One region of the Kitasatospora sp. NPDC087271 genome, then DNA from elsewhere that is predicted to be linked to it. Evidence: riboswitches for the same ligand, from Rfam matches in the RefSeq annotation. Region 1 holds a riboswitch; each other region holds the start of a gene.
What was found. A riboswitch is a leader RNA that binds a small molecule or an ion and turns the genes downstream of it on or off. The one in region 1 is predicted to bind cobalamin.

Region 1 (3,264 bases):
GGTTCTCCCGGCGGGCGGCGTGGTCGCGGGCGAGGTCGGCGGCGTGCTGGCGGGTGTCGTCGGCGGGGTGGTGGCGTCCGGGTTGTGCCGGACGCTGGTGAGGTCGGTGCCGGTCAGGGCCAGGATCGCCTGCTCGGTGGCCGCCGGGTCCGGGTCGGTGGTCGACGCGTCGGGGCCGAAGCCGCCGTCCGTTCCCTGCCGGGCGGCGAGCCAGGCCGTGGCGGCAGCCCGGCGGGTGTCCTGTCCGGTGGCCCTGAACGCCTGGGCCGCGCTCGCGGTGCTGATGGTGTCACCGGGGGCGCCGAGGTACGGGAGGAGGGAACCGTCGGCCTGCTGTCCGGCCGCGAGCTGGTCCGACGCCTTCTTCGCGGCCGTCTCGTACCCGGGGGCCGTGCGCAGGGCGAGGACCGCGAGGCCGGTGGTGAGCGGGTCGGACTCGCAGTGGTCGCCGGCGACGATCATCGATCCGGCCACCCCGCCGTCGGCGCACTGGAGCACCGTGAAGCGGGCGAGCGCCGGGGCGGGTGGCGTGACGCCGGCGCGCTGGAGGGCGATGACGCCGAGGGACTGGACCCAGGGCGAGGCCGCGCCGAGGAAGTCCCCGGCGGCGGTGCACTTGCCGTTCTCCCCCGCCGCCGTGCAGACGTGGCCGGTGAGCGCGGCGATCAGGTCCCGGCCGCCGAAGGCCCGGGGATCGCCACCGGTGCTCTCGGCGACGAGGGCCAGCAGTGCAGCGGCCTTCGCATCGGGCCGGCCGGCCGGTCCGTCGGGATACAGGAAGGCGTCGGCGTGGGCGGAGAGGAAGGCGGTCGTCCGGCGCAGCGCCGGGTCCTGCGTGCCGGCGGCGGCGAGGGCGATGGCGGTGAGGGCGGTCCGGGGGTAGTCCGGGCCCTCGACGGCCCAGTTCTCCATGTGGTCGCCGCCGACGAGTTGACGGGCCAGCCAGGCCGCGGCGGCCACCGGATCACCGGTGGCGGACGGCCCGGTCGAAGTCGAGGTCGGAGTCGGGCTCGGGGTCGCCGAGGGTGACAGCGAGGCGGACGGCGAAGCCGACGAGCCGCCGCTCTTCGCCCGGACGGAGTCCGGCGTGAAGCCCGGCGCCCCGCTGGTGCCGCCGATGTCGGTGCCGCCGTACACCCAGGCCTCGACCTCGCCGGGCTTGGGCTTCTGCGTCCCGGCGCCGAACCGGCTGTAGGACCACGCCTGTTGGCCGGGTTCGGCGATCCAGTACGACCAGTACGCGGTGGCCTGCGGGGTGTTGACGCAGGGTTCCTCGGCCGGCGTCGGGTACTGGGTGCCGCTGTTGAAGGTCCCGGTTCCGAGTCGGCAGATGAAGGCGGGTCCGTCGTGCTCGGTTCCGGCGGTGGTGAAGCCGGCGGCGTGCAGCAGGTTCATCCCGGTCGTGGGGTGGGCGTCGCAGCCCCGGACGACGCCGCCGCCCCAGTGGGTGAAGTCGACGGCGACGATCGCGCCCGTCGTCGCCGTGCACTGCTCGATCGGGTCGGCGGCCGCGGTACCGGGGCGCCCGAACAGGACGCTTCCGCAGGCGGCGACCGCGACAGCACCGGCGACCACCAAGGAGGCGAGGTCCCGGTTCCTGTGACGTGTGCGACTGCTGCTGACCCTCACGACGACTCCCTGGTCGGTCGACGCAGGACGCAACGGCGCAGCCCACGGTCTCCTGGGCAGGGACCGTCCGGACCGCGTCGTAGTCCGCGACGACGCAAGTGCTCTGTGAACAGGCCCCCGGTCCAGGCATTCCGGCTCACCCACCACAGGTGGGTCCACGGTTGCGGGTCAGCGCCGGAGTTGGACCGGCTTCCCCTGAATGCCGAGGGCAAAAAATCGGTTCATCAGACCACGCCGGTCGAACGGGAGTCAACGGGTCGTCATATCGACTACGTCACCTCGTAGGCCGGTGCGCCGTGCGGTAGCGTCCGCGGTGGCCGAGCGGGGGAACCCGGTGCGAATCCGGGGCTGACGCGCAGCGGTGTGGGGTGGCGATCGCGCCGCCCTGAGCCCGAATGCCCGCCCGGCCACGCACCATGGCGAAAGCCGGCCCACGCGATCCGGGCGGCGACCGCTCCGGCAGTCGCGCGCCCTCCAACGGACGCCGGAACTCCGGGGCAGGGTCGGCGCCCGCCACCCCAAGGAGCCTGTCCCATGTCCCTCCTCGCCCCCTCGCGGACCACACCTTCCCGCGCCGCCTCCGCCGTCACCGTCGCCCTGACGGCCGGCGCGCTCCTGCTCTCCGCCGTCCCCGCCCACGCGACGGCCAGCCCGACCCAGATAGCCACCTCGAAGAGCACCGGCGTCACCTACCTGAAGTCGCTCCAGGCCGCCGACGGCAGCTACGTCACCGGCGGCGGGCTCTCCAACGAGTGGGCGTTCAGCGCACTCGCGGCCGCCGGCACGGCCGCCGCGGACGTCACCCCCGGCGGCGACCCCACCAAGAACGCCCGCCTGGTCTACCGCGGCCAGCTCGCCGCCCCCGGCTGGCCGAGCGCCTCGCCGGTCGTCACGGACTACGAGCGCGGCATCCTCAACGCCTACGCCGCCGGCATCGACCCCGCCCGGGTCGGCCCGGGCCGCAACCTCGTCGCCGACCTCGCCGCCTACTGGCAGACCGCCGAACCCGGCTACTACGGCCCGTCCGCCAACTTCAACGGCACCGTCTTCGGCCTCCTCGCCCTCGCGGGCGCCAAAACCCAGGCCGGCAGCCCTCGCGTCCCGCAGCCGCTGCTCGACGCCTCCGTCACCGCGGTGCGCGCCAACCAGCACAACGATGGCGGCTGGAACTTCAGCAAGGCCGCGGGCGACCCGAACGCCCTCGCCCAGGGCAGCGACATCGACATGACCGGCGCCGCCATGGCCTCGCTCTGCACCGGGGGCGTCGCCGCCACCGACCCGGCGATCGTCGCCGCCAAGAACTTCCTCAAGGGCAAGCTCACCGCCTCCGGCGCCTTCAACGCCATGTTCGGCGTCAACACCGACTCCAACGGCTGGGCCGTCTCCGGCCTCAACGCCTGCGGCATCAACCCCCAGGGCACCGACTTCACCAGCGGCACCGGCAAGAGCCCCGTCGACTTCCTGATCGCCCAGCAGTTCAAGCCCGGCGGCGGCTTCAAGTACCTGCCCACCGACACCACCCCCTCCCCCTACGCCTCCGTCGACGGCCTGCGCGCCGTCGCCGGCGCCGGCTTCACCGCCACCCCGCCGACCCCGACCACCACCGGCGAGCCCGCCTGGGCCGCCACCACCGGC
Region 2 (3,264 bases), on a different contig from region 1:
AGGGCGGGTCGGAGCACCTCGGCGGGCGGCCCCGAGGCGACGATCCGGCCGGCCCGCAGCACGTACAGCAGGTCGCAGTGGCCGGCCGCCAGGTTGAGGTCGTGCAGCGCGGTGAGCACCGTCGGGCCGGCCTCCCGGACCAGGGCCAGCACGTCCAACTGGTGGCCGATGTCCAGGTGGTTGGTGGGCTCGTCCAGCACCAGCAGCCGGGGCTCCTGGACCAGCGCGCGGGCGATCAGCACCCGCTGCTTCTCGCCGCCGGACAGGCTCAGGAAGCCCCGCCCGGCCAACTGCTCGGCGCCGACCTTGCGCAGCGCCTCCGTGCAGCGCGCGTGGTCGTCCGCACCCGGGCCGCCCAGCCCGCGCCGGTGCGGCAGCCGGCCCATGGCGACCACCTCGGCCACCGTGAAGTCGAACTCGGCGGAGTGCTCCTGGGGGAGTGCGGCCACCCGCCGGGCGGCCTCGCGCGCGGTCAGCGCGTGCAGGTCCGCGCCGTCCAGCCGGACGGCCCCGGCGGCCGGCCGCAGCGCCCGGTAGACGCAGCGCAGCAGCGTCGACTTGCCGCTGCCGTTGGGCCCGACCAGTCCGACCACCTGCCCGGCGGCGGCGTCCAGGGCGACGTCGTGGACCAGCCGGGCGCCGGCCAGCTCGACCGAGACGGAGTCCAGGGCGAGATCCATCAGCGGCCTCCGAAGGAATAGCCGCGACGGCGCATCAGCAGCAGGAAACAGGGCACCCCGAGCACCGCGGTGACCACCCCGACCGGCAGTTCGGCGGGCGCCAGCAGGGTGCGCGAGACGATGTCCACCCAGACCAGCAGCAGCGCCCCGGCGAGCGGCGCGACCAGCAGCACCCGGCGGTGCCCGGCGCCGACCAGCATCCGGGCCAGGTGCGGCACCATCAGCCCGACGAAGCCGATCGCCCCGCTGACGGCCACCACCGTGCCGGTGACGGCGGCGGTCACCACGAAGAGCTCGCGGCGCAGCCGGTCCGGGTCCACGCCCAGCGAGGCGGCCGTCTCGTCGCCCATGGCGAGCGCGTCCAGCCGGCCGGCGGCGCAGGCCAGGTACGCCAGGCCGGCCAGCACGGTGGCGGCGGCGATCGGCACCGAGCCCCAGGTGGCGCCGCCGAGGCTGCCGAGCAGCCACATCATGGCGTCCCGGGCGGCCTCGCCGCGGGCGGCCGCGAAGACCATCAGCGCGGTGGCGGCGGAGAAGCCGTAGGAGAGCGCGGTGCCGGTGAGCACCAGCCGCAGCGGGGTGAGCCCGTAGGCCGTGCGCGCCGCGAGGTAGACCAGCACCATGGCGACCAGCGCGGAGCCGAACGCGGAGGCCGAGATCGCCCACACCCCGAGCGAGGCGAAGGCGCCGAGCAGCAGCACGGCGTTGGCGCCGACGGCCGCGCCGGAGGAGATGCCGAGCACGAACGGGTCGGCCAGCGCGTTGCGCACCAGGGCCTGGACGGCGACCCCGGTGGCGGCCAGCCCGGCGCCGACCACCGCGGCCAGCACGGCGCGCGGCAGCCGGATCTCCCAGACGATCGCGTAGGCGGCGGCCTCGTCCGCCTCCAGCCGTCCGCCCGTCAGCCCGGCGGCCAGCAGCCGCAGGGCGCGGGGCAGGCCGATCCCGGAGGCGCCCAGCGCCACGCCGCAGAGCAGCGAGAGCAGCAGGGCGGCGGCCAGGCCGACGGCGAGCGGGAGGGCGGGTATTCGGCGGGCGGGCGGGCTCGTTGCGCCACTGCCCGCGGCTGCGGTGCTGCTCACGGTGCGCCTTGCCTCGGGCCGCGGGTGCGCGGGGGCGGCACCGGTCGGGCGCGGGCCCGGGCGCCATCCCCTCGCAGTCCACGGCGAGTTGTCGGGAGTTCAGCGGCCGGGGGCGATCGGGCTGGCGCGGCCCCGGGGCCGTGCTCACCGTTGCGGGTCAGCGCCGGATTCACACCGGACTTCCCCCTCGGACGCCCTGGCAGCATAACAGCCACTCAGGCTAGGCAACCCTTACCGGGCTCGGATGGGGCGTGAACGCACGACCGCCCCCGTCCGGGCTCGCGGACGGGGGCGGTCGGGTGGCGACGCGTCAGGCTCAGGCCTGCTTGGTCTCCCAGAAGATCTTGTCGACCTCGGCGATCAGGTCCAGCAGGGCCTGGCCGGTGGCGGGGTCGGTGGACGCCTTGGCGGCCGAGGCGGCCTTCAGGGTGTCGTTGATCAGCTGGTGCAGCTGCGGGTACTTCTCGAAGTGCGGGGCCTTGAAGTAGTCGCTCCACAGCACCGAGATGTGGTGCTTGACGGCCTCGGCACGCTGCTCCTTGATGATCAGGGCGCGGGTGCGGAAAGCCGGGTCCTCGTTGGCCTGGTACTTCTCCTGGGTGCCCTTGACCGACTCGGCCTCGATCCGGGCCTGCGCCGGGTCGTACACGCCGCAGGGCAGGTCACAGTGGGCGTGGGCGGTGGCGCGCGGTGCAAACAGACGAGAGAACATGGGAGTCCTTCCTTAGATCGTCTTCCCGCGCCCGAGATTACCCTTCCGCGCCCGGGGTTTCGCGATCGGGCGGTGGGCCTAGGGCAAAAGGCGGACCCGGAACCGGGGTAATCCGGACATCGAACGGATCGAACGGGGTGACGGTCCGTACGGCAGACTGGGACCGGGCGGTCCGGGAGGAGGAGTCGTGGCGCGGAGCACGGAACCGGCGGACGCGGAACCGATGGGCACGGAACCCCGGGGGCGGGGCGGCGGCGCGGTGCCGTTCGGGCTGGTCGACGTGGCGGGCCCGTCGATGGTCCCGACCCTGCGCGAGGGCGACCAGTTGCTGGTGCGCTACGGCGCGCCGATCCGGCCCGGCGCGGTGGTGCTCTTCCGGCACCCCTTCCAGCAGGACCTGCTGGTGGTGAAGCGGGCCGCCGAGCGGCGTCCGAGGGGCTGGTGGCTGCTGTCCGACAACCGGCCGGTGGACAGCGACAGCCGCAGCTACGGCCCGGTCCCGGACGAGCTGGTGCTCGGCCGGGTACTGCTGCGGCTGCGCCCGCGCCCGGCCTGGCTGGCGCCCGGGCGGCGGCTGGAGCGGCTGCTGCTGGGCACCCGGCTGGCCCGGGTGCCGGGCCTGGCCCGCCGCCTGGGCGTCTGGGCGGACGAGCTCTGACCCCCTGGGCCCGGCCCGGACAGGACCTAGCCGGCGGCGCCGAGTGCCGCGGCCTCGGCCTCCTGGCGCTTGCGGGTCCGGTACGCGGCGACGTTGGCGCGGGTCGCGCAGCGGTCCGAGCAGTAGCGGCGG
Region 3 (3,264 bases), on a different contig from region 1:
CCGCCGATCACCTGGCAGGTGAGACCCGCACCGACAGTGCACTCGTTGACGTTCGACCCGGCGTAGGGGTTGCTCCAGTGGATCAACCCGCTCCAGGTGTCCACGCCGAAGCCGATCTGCCCCTCGGTGCCCGTCAGGAACCCGCACGACTCGGTTTTCCAGCTGGGGGCCACGTTCGGCAGGATGTAGCTCGGGGGCAGAGGACTGCCGGCGCTCCAGCACCCGTGGGCCAGGGTGGCCGAGCCGAGGTAGAGCATGCTGCCGGTCTGGTTCGACAGGGTGACCTGGGTGCTGCGCACCGCGTAGGCGGCGGACGCCGCTGGGGCGGCCGACCGCGTCGTTCCGGCGGAGGGGCCGGCGGCCTGCGCCGCGGGAGCCAGGGCCAAGCCGGCGCTCAGCGCCAGGACGGCGGTCAGTACGGAGGACTGGACAACACGCTTGGAGGTCATGGCAGCCAACTCTCTATCGGAGGATGGTCAGGTACACGCCTCAACGGGACGGCGGACCTCGTTGGTTCACCAACCGCCACGACGTGCGGGAATGAGGGCCTGTGTGAGGTAGTGATCAGCCTTCTGGTTGCACCCTCCTCCGAGGGCGGAACAGGGAGGACTGTGGGCTGTGACGCGTCGGCAACTCACGGACGATCAGCGGACGATGATTGATCCCTACCTGCCGGTCGGCAGGTTCAGCCCGCACCCCGAGCGACCGCGGGAGCGCTCGGGCCGGTGTGCCAGCACCGCCGGCCAGCAACGCCGTGCCTACGAGCAGGAACTGCTGCGAAGCCGCGAGGTGGCCGAGTGGCGGCGCCCTACTTCCCCGTCACGTGCCCGGACGAGGTCCTGGACCACCACCTGCGGCACTACGCCGTCGAGTTCAGGAACTGGATCGTCGCCGCCGCCCGCACCTGAGACCCCCGGCCGGGCCCCGTGGCCGATCCCTCCCCCGCCCCCGGGAACGGTCCAGACGATCATCCCACGGGCTGGCCAGCTCCGACCTGACCACGCCTGATACCTTGCCATCGCCGTGGTGTACGGGAAACCGGTCTGAGTCCGGTGCGGCCCTCGCCACTGTTGCCGCGGAGTTCCGCGGCCCTCGCTGACCGGCTTTTCCAGCGGTCAGGGCCACTGGGCGGGTTGGAAGAGCCGTCCGGGAAGGTCGGCCGCGGCGCGTTGATGCGGAAGCCAGGAGACCGGCCACGGCGCTACATGTTCCACGAGGGTTTTGGAGAACACGTGCCCAGCGGTCTGCCGTATCCGTTCCGTTCGATATGTTCCGTACGTCCCACAGGTCCGATACGTGTCGGCCGGGCGGTCGCGGCCTTCCTGTTCATCGGCATGCTCGGAGCTTGCACGGGCGCCCCCGCGCCCACCACGTCCGGCGGGACGGCCGGAACTGCCGCGCCGGTCAGCGTCGACAATTGCGGGACCACCGTGACGGTCGGCGCGCCGCCCGACCGGCTGGTGACGCTCAACGAGGGTGCCACCGAGGTGGCCCTGGCCCTCGGCCTGCAGTCCCGCATGGCCGGTACCGCCTACCTCGACGATTCCATCCCGGAGAAGTGGAAGGCGGCCTACGACTCCGTCCCGGTGCTCTCCAAGGACTACCCGACGAAGGAGAAGCTCCTCGCGGCCCGTCCCGACTTCCTGTACGCCTCCTACTCCAGCGCGTTCACCGACAAGGTCGCGGGCACCCGGGGGGAACTGCGCGGCCAGGGCATCCCGTCGTACCTGTCCCCGTTCGGCTGCTCGGACAAGAGCCAGGTGCCGCCGACGACCTGGCAGGCGGTGTGGGGCGAACTGAACGACGTCGCCAAGGTCTTCGGTGTCACGGAGCGGGCCGCCGCGATCCAGCAGCAACAGGAGCAGCAACTGGCCGAGTTCACGGCAACGGCCGCTGGCAAGGGCTTGAAGGTCCTGTGGTACGACTCGGACACCAAGGCGCCGTTCGTCGGGGCCGGCCACGGCGGACCTCAACTCGTTCTCGATGCCGTGGGCGCCCGCAACGTCTTCGGGGACCTGCCCGGTGGCTGGCAGAACGTGAGCTGGGAGAAGGTCGTCGCGGCAGACCCGGACGCCATCGTGGTCGCGGACGCCGGCTGGGACACGGCCCAGTCCAAGATCGACTACTTGGAGAACGACCCGGTGCTGAGCAAGCTCACCGCCGTACAGCGCAAGGCTTTCGTGGTGGTGCCGTTCTCGGAGTCGACTCCCGGCGTGCTGCTCGCCGACGGTGCCGCCCGGGTGTCCGCGGGACTGGGCCGACTGCACCCGGGTTCATGACCGCGCCCCACCCCGCCGTCGCGCGGCCCCCTGGTCCGGGCCGCGCGACGGCGGCCCTGGCCATCGGTGCGGCCCTGCTCCTGGCCACCGTGCTCCTCGGCCTCGCCGTGGGCTCGCAACACGAGCCGGTCCGGACGGTGATCGACGTCGTGGTGCGCCGTCTCGGGCTGGGCAACCCGCACGTGACGCTGCTGGACGACCAGATCGTCTGGCAGTTGCGGCTGCCCCGGGTTCTGGGAGCGGCTGCCACCGGCGCCGGCCTCGCGGTCTGCGGTGCGGTGTTGCAGACGCTGACCGGGAACGACCTGGCCGATCCCTTCCTGCTCGGGATCTCGGACGGAGCCGCCGCCGGCGCGGTCACCGTGATCGTCCTCGGTGTCGGCGTGTCCGGCGCCGTGGGCACCGGCGCGGTGTCCACGGCGGCCTTCGCCGGTGCCCTGCTAGCCGCCGTCGTCGTCCTGGCACTGGCCGGCGCGCGCACCCGGTCGCTACCGACCACCCGGACCGTGCTCGCCGGCATCGCGGTGGGACAGATGTGCGGGGCCTACACCTCGTTCGTCGTGCTGGTCCTCGGGGACCGCAACGCGGCGCGCGGTGTCATGGAGTGGACGCTGGGCTCGGTCGCCGGCGTGCGGTGGCCCACCGCCGTCTTCCTGACCGCGGTCGCGCTGGCCGGTGTCACGGTCCTGGCCTCCTCGGCCCGCGACCTGGACGCCTTCGCGTTCGGCGAGACCGCCGCCCGCTCCCTCGGCGTCCACGTCGAGCGCACCCGCTGGGTCCTCGTCGCCACCGCCGCGCTGGTAACCGCGTGCCTGGTCGCCCACACCGGCGTCATCGGGTTCCTCGGCCTGGTCGTACCGCATGTCGTCCGTCTCGTCTGCGGCCCGCGCCACGCCCTCCTGCTGCCCGTGTCGGCACTGGTGGGCGCGTCCCTCCTGGTGGGCAGCGACATCGTGGCGCGCTCGGTCCTCCCCGACCGGGAGAT

Region 2: it holds a riboswitch for cobalamin, as region 1 does, so the genes downstream of both, ACIO9K_RS19275 (FecCD family ABC transporter permease) here and ACIO9K_RS33760 (prenyltransferase/squalene oxidase repeat-containing protein) in region 1, are expected to answer to the same signal.
Region 3: it holds a riboswitch for cobalamin, as region 1 does, so the genes downstream of both, ACIO9K_RS17880 (ABC transporter substrate-binding protein) here and ACIO9K_RS33760 (prenyltransferase/squalene oxidase repeat-containing protein) in region 1, are expected to answer to the same signal.

What each region holds. Positions count from the first base shown of each region.
Region 1 covers NZ_JBIUYQ010000032.1:20,827-24,090, forward strand. Annotated here, with positions in the region: gene ACIO9K_RS33760 (prenyltransferase/squalene oxidase repeat-containing protein) at 1-1,629, opposite strand, end outside; cobalamin riboswitch at 1,733-1,876, opposite strand; cobalamin riboswitch at 1,954-2,030, shown strand; gene ACIO9K_RS33765 (hypothetical protein) at 2,164-3,264, shown strand, end outside.
Region 2 covers NZ_JBIUYQ010000010.1:193,805-197,068, reverse strand. Annotated here, with positions in the region: gene ACIO9K_RS19280 (ABC transporter ATP-binding protein) at 1-680, opposite strand, end outside; gene ACIO9K_RS19275 (FecCD family ABC transporter permease) at 680-1,762, opposite strand; cobalamin riboswitch at 1,852-1,990, opposite strand; gene sodN (superoxide dismutase, Ni) at 2,079-2,474, opposite strand; gene sodX (nickel-type superoxide dismutase maturation protease) at 2,698-3,132, shown strand; gene ACIO9K_RS19260 (CGNR zinc finger domain-containing protein) at 3,159-3,264, opposite strand, start outside.
Region 3 covers NZ_JBIUYQ010000009.1:159,119-162,382, reverse strand. Annotated here, with positions in the region: gene ACIO9K_RS17885 (hypothetical protein) at 1-449, opposite strand, end outside; cobalamin riboswitch at 1,008-1,213, shown strand; gene ACIO9K_RS17880 (ABC transporter substrate-binding protein) at 1,335-2,279, shown strand; gene ACIO9K_RS17875 (iron chelate uptake ABC transporter family permease subunit) at 2,276-3,264, shown strand, end outside.